Microbulbifer sp. A4B17: one gene and its partner. Each later gene encodes a partner of the first gene's protein in a complex. Links are inferred from orthologs where the notes say so. Each region holds a gene or a part of one and is shown in the gene's direction. Other genes may lie near its edges.

Evidence for each region.
Region 2: BTJ40_RS13045 (region 1) and rpmB share a complex: the UniProt entries of both Escherichia coli proteins name them as parts of the 50S ribosomal subunit. The link is inferred for Microbulbifer sp. A4B17 from one-to-one orthologs.

What each region holds. Positions count from the first base shown.
Region 1 is NZ_CP029064.1:2,931,986-2,934,741, reverse strand. It holds BTJ40_RS13045 (type B 50S ribosomal protein L31), read left to right. Parts: upstream 1-1,132; coding sequence 1,133-1,381; downstream 1,382-2,756. Other genes in the region: BTJ40_RS13035 (YncE family protein), read right to left, coding at 1,723-2,586; ykgO (type B 50S ribosomal protein L36), read left to right, coding at 1,384-1,527; BTJ40_RS13050 (VOC family protein), read right to left, coding at 365-793; BTJ40_RS13055 (YopT-type cysteine protease domain-containing protein), read left to right, coding at 1-88.
Region 2 is NZ_CP029064.1:4,928,200-4,931,012, reverse strand. It holds rpmB (50S ribosomal protein L28), read left to right. Parts: upstream 1-1,195; coding sequence 1,196-1,432; downstream 1,433-2,813. Other genes in the region: BTJ40_RS21595 (disulfide bond formation protein B), read left to right, coding at 2,773-2,813; BTJ40_RS22875 (DUF5993 family protein), read left to right, coding at 2,609-2,761; mutM (bifunctional DNA-formamidopyrimidine glycosylase/DNA-(apurinic or apyrimidinic site) lyase), read left to right, coding at 1,722-2,537; rpmG (50S ribosomal protein L33), read left to right, coding at 1,469-1,624; radC (DNA repair protein RadC), read left to right, coding at 305-979.

The sequences.
Region 1 (2,756 bases):
ATATTACAGGCATGCCTATATGTCTGGTTGGTTTATTCGATTCACTAGAGATTGGTCGGTAGATGCGTACACATGTAAGGTTTGGTAATAGCCATGAATATTTTCGTCTTCGATGGCGTCAATATTAAGACGATAAAGCGCCCTAAGAGGGTAGGCCGCATTGCTCAAACTGTGAAGGTATTATTCTTATCTTTGCGATCACTGTGTAAGTGATTTCTTTACCTCATGAGGAGCATCGCGAAAGCGAATATGACAGGGATGTAAGTTTAATCTGCATCAAGTGAGACTATATGATGCATTGTTTAGGTGTGGCCAAAAAATAGTATATACCGCTTCAGCTTTGCAGCTTGAACAACAGTAATTGCTATGTACTGGGGGTACGCAACAAACAAAAAATTGAAAATTTATTGCCATCCGGATCTCTAAAATAGGCACCATAATAAAGACCATCATATCTTTCACCGGGCTCCCCTTCATTTTTGGCACCTAGTGAAATTGCTTTTGTATGGAGTTCTTTTACTCTGTTAATGCTTGAAGCTGAGAAGGCGACCATGGTGCCATTGCCTTGTGAGGCAGGCTGCTGGTCAAATGGTTTTGATATTGCCAGTTTTGAGCTGCTCCCTTCAAAAGAATAAAAAATAGCACGATCGGTGTTCATCAACTTCTTACCATTTAGCAGAGGCAGCAATTCATCAAAGAACTTCTCGGCCCTACCTAAATCGTTTGTTCCCAATGTAGTATGTGAAATCATTTCTCTATCCATGTTAATACATAGCGTCGCCGATAAAGGCATGGTGTGCCCCCTTTCTCTGGGGTGGCTGGGGCTGTAACTGCTTGCATCCTTATAGGCATACTGCCGTGACTGGAGATGGAGACTAGAACCTATCGCAGCCGGGGTAAACTTCAGGTAACAATCTCAGCTGATATGACTGAGTCATTTACAATAACGGACTTACAAATCCGTAAATGGCGCTAGCCATGTGTAAATAAGCATCATTTATTAGAACATTATTTTAATAAAAGAGTTTTGCAGAAGCACTGAATCCTCATCTGAACGCAAGCTTAATGATAATCATTGCCATATATAATGATGTGATGTATCATAACTTTAGTGTTAACTGGAGAGAATCATATGAAGCCGGGCATTCACCCTGAATATCGCGATGTACTGTTTCACGATATAGCAGCAGATACTTATTTTGTCGTTGGTTCCACTGCGAAGACCACGAAAACTGCTGAATATGAGGGTAAAACATACCCCTATATGTCTTTAGATGTTTCTAGTGCTACACATCCTTTCTACACCGGGAAACAGCACGTTTCAAAAAGCGATGGTCGAATCGCCAAATTTAATAAGCGCTTCAATCGCAAGGGTAAATAAGAATGCAAGTGGTCAGCTCTATAAAAAGTGCTAAATCCCGGCACCCGGATTGCCAGGTGGTTAAGCGCAGAGGGCGTGTTTATGTCATTTGTAAATCAAACCCTCGTTTTAAAGCGGTGCAGGGTAAACCAAGAAACAAACAATAATTTTGAGGGGCAATCTTTATCGACCGCAATCACTAGGCCGCGAAGAGTGATTTTCCATTTGAAAACGCTTGGCTTCGCGGTGGTGCCCGTTTATTGACGGGAGCGAGAGCTTAAAAGGTTGACCCCGTGTACTGATGAATGTGCTCTAGGGAGCCTAATTTCAAATAGCAGAACGTTCATTGCCTACTTTTCATGCTAGAAAAAACCGAGAGCTTCCACACCTACCCCCACTTTCGGCCGCTCGCTCTCTTGTTTTGATGGTAAGTCAATGACGGACAGTGTACCGTCCCCCTGATTTCCAATAACAACTGTCTGGCCATTTGGGTGGAAGGCCATGTCCATCGGACTCTTTCCTGTTGGAACTAGGTGCTGTCGCCCATAGGGAGGGTTCTCGATGATCGTCGCAACATTTCCATCCATATTTGTGACAATCAGCCACTTGCCGTCGGGACTAAACCGCACAATCTGCGCAGGGCACTGATGGCCACTCAAACTAATACGGGTTATCTGAGTGCATTCGATGGCATCAAAAACTACTAAATCAGGTACTTTGCCATCGCTGATGACCAATAGCTCCCCACCGGGGGAGAGGTCAATTCCAGCTGCACCATTGGGTGTTGGTAGCCGGAGTGAAAACTCACGTTTCTTTAAGTCGATGACCGATGCCCAGGGGTCAGCATCTTCGTTTTCGGTGAATAGCCTTGTTCCGTCTGGAGTGATCACGAGTCGATGGCAGCCTACGCTACGGGCATCAATCGCGCCGATGACTTCGCGGGAGCGTATATCGATTATCACGACTACGCCGCTCGCTTCCGCGCACGAGTAGAGCAGACCATCTGGACCAAACTTCATTGTATGGGGGCCTCGGTAAGGATTGATGTCGATGTATCCGCGATGTTGCCGTGCCACTAAGTCGATGACCGCGATCAAGTGGCCAGGGTTTGGATTACTCCCATAGATCCCAGGGCCATAGATTGGAACATATGCCTCTTTGCGGTCTGGAGAGATTGTTAATTCATGGGGTACAGGTGGAAAGTCGCTCAGAGTACTTCGTATCACAAAGGTGTCTGGATCGACAAAGTGAATTGTCCCTCCCTTCTTGTCGATGGCAATCATTTCCTCAGGCGAATCGATCATGATCTTCAGCTTATGTGCGTTGTACTTTTGGACCCGGCGATGGTTAAAAGTGTAGTTGCTCAAGTACACTAATGCTGCAATCAGCTGCGTTG
Region 2 (2,813 bases), 2.0 Mb from region 1 along the record:
AGTCAGTGGCTGCACAAACTCTTGCGCCCCGGCACTCATTACCACCCGGACATCCGCGCCGCGCTCTTTGAGACGGCGAACCAGGTCGGCACTCTTATAGGCGGCAATTCCACCGCTGATACCTAAAAGTATGCGTTTGTCGGCCAGAGAGGACATAAATGCTGTTTCCGATTTGGTGCGAGCCGGTAAGATTAGCATTTCTGCGTCGCTTCTTATAAGACAGCAGTAGCGCCTCACCGGTGCAGCATGGAAAAGATGTTCAGTAGATGTGCGATAGACAAGTCACTGGCTAACTGGGCTACAAATGAAGATAAAGGACTGGCCCGCAGGTGAGAGGCCTCGGGAAAAGTTATTGCAGCGAGGGGCTGAGGCCCTGTCTGATGCAGAGCTGTTGGCGATTTTTCTGCGTGTAGGGCTGCCCGGCCTCTCAGCGGTGGATCTTGCCAGGGGGCTTCTTAATGACTTTGGTGGCTTGCGCCCCCTATTGGAGGCCGAAAGAGAGGATTTCTGCCGCGCCCGAGGGCTTGGCGATGCAAAGTTTGCCCAGTTGCAGGCGGCTTTGGAAATGGCCAAGCGACACCTGGCGGAAACCATACAGCACGGCAGCGCCCTGTGCAGCCCCGGGGCGGTCAGGGATTACCTGGCGATCCAGCTCAGGCACCGGCGCAGGGAGGTGTTCTGCTGTCTCTATCTGGATAACCAGCACCGGGTGATCGCCTTTGAAGAGCTATTTGAGGGCACTTTAAACGCTGCGAATGTCTATCCCCGTGAAGTGGTCCAGCAGGCGCTGTTGAAGGGCGCTGCCGCTGTTATCTTGGCGCACAATCACCCATCCGGAGTCAGTGAACCCAGTCAGGCGGATATCTGGATTACTGAGCGCTTGACCCAGGCGCTTGAATTAGTGGATATCAAGGTTTTGGACCATTTGATCGTTGGTGAGGGCAAGGCGCTATCCTTTGCTGAGCAGGGCCTGATGTGAAGGCATCGTTTCTCGGCGTTGAAATGTTGTACAAAACTTGCTCCCTACGGGCTCTTTTGGTATAAAACGCCGCTCTTTGCGGCCGGGCCAGATTCTGCACAGGTTCCGCCGCCATCCAGGAACCGGATTAGAATCCCGATTTTTATGTTCCCGCACTACCTTTTCCTCTTCAGGATTGGCGCCATGCGGGCACAAGCGTTTTGAAGAGGCCAACAGATGTCCAAGGTATGTCAGGTAACCGGTAAGCGTCCGGTCACCGGAAACAATGTATCCCACGCTAAGAACCGCACCAAGCGTCGCTTTGTGCCGAACCTGCACAGCCACCGTTTCTGGGTTGAATCCGAGAAGCGTTTTGTGAAGCTGCGTGTTTCCGCGAAAGGCATGCGCGTTATCGATAAGAAAGGTATCGACGCTGTCCTGACTGAGCTGCGCGCCCGCGGCGAAAAAGTGTAACAGCTGTAGCCCAGCTAATAGATTGGAGATAGAGCAATGCGTGAGAAGATTCGTCTGAATTCCAGCGCCGGTACTGGCCACTTCTACACCACTACCAAAAACAAGCGCAACATGCCTGAGAAAATGGAGATCAAAAAGTACGATCCCGTTGTACGCAAGCATGTAATGTACAAGGAAGGCAAAATTAAGTAATTGCCTAACGCTACTGTACAGAAAGCCCGGTCTTAACCGGGCTTTTTTGTGCGTATTGGAAATTGAGCAGCCAGTTTACACAGGGTAATTCCAGACGATGCCAGAGCTCCCGGAAGTAGAAACCACTCTCAGAGGTCTGCAACCTCACCTTGAGGGGCACAAAATTCGCTCCGCAAAGGTGCGTCAGCACCGGTTGCGTTGGCCCGTGGAAGCAGATTTTGAGCGTCGTATCCGCAATGCCCGGATATTGAAGCTGGAGCGCCGTGCCAAGTACCTGCTGGTGCATACAGATAAGGGCTGCGCTATCTGGCATCTGGGAATGTCTGGCAGCCTGCGTATGGTTGAGGCCGCACTGGCACCGGAAAAGCATGATCATATCGACTGGCGCATGGATAGCGGCCTCACACTGCGCTATCGCGACCCGCGTCGTTTTGGTGCCCTGCTGTGGACGGCGGCGGATCCTTTAGCCCACGATTTACTCACTCACCTGGGCCCGGAGCCTCTGTCAGAAGAGCTTAGCGGTGACTATTTGTTCGAAGCTTCGCGCAAGCGAAAGCAGTCGGTTAAAACACTTATTATGGATGGCCGCATCGTTGTGGGGGTGGGTAATATCTACGCCAGCGAATCCTTGTTCCTGGCGGGCATTCGCCCCGATCGGCAGGCGGGCTCTATTTCTCGTACCCGATACCAGCGCTTGGCAGAGTCCATAAAGCAGGTTCTGAGCCGGGCGATCGCCCAGGGCGGTACGACCTTGAGAGACTTTATTGGTGGCGATGGAAAACCGGGCTATTTCGCCCAGCAGCTCAATGTCTATGGGCGAGCAGGTGAACCCTGCCCCTCTTGTGGTCGAGCGGTTCGGGACATAGTGCTGGGCCAGCGAAGTACTTTTTTCTGCTCCAGCTGCCAACGTTAAGTCACATCCTTCGGGCAGCTTTAGGCAATACTAATATCATCGTATTGTCGATAAGGAGCTGCTCAGTGGTCATGATGTTGCCTTTTCTCACGGTCACTCTGTCGGTTTGGGCCGTTTGGAACGGTCGCCGTCGCTCTGCGATAGGGTGGTGGCTGCTGACCATGGTGATCTTCATCGCATGGTGTGGATACCACATGACACGAGAACTCACCCTGTCTTTCTAGGGGTATCACCTATGATGGTGTTTATGGTGCGAAAGCTGGACAGCCTGGTGCT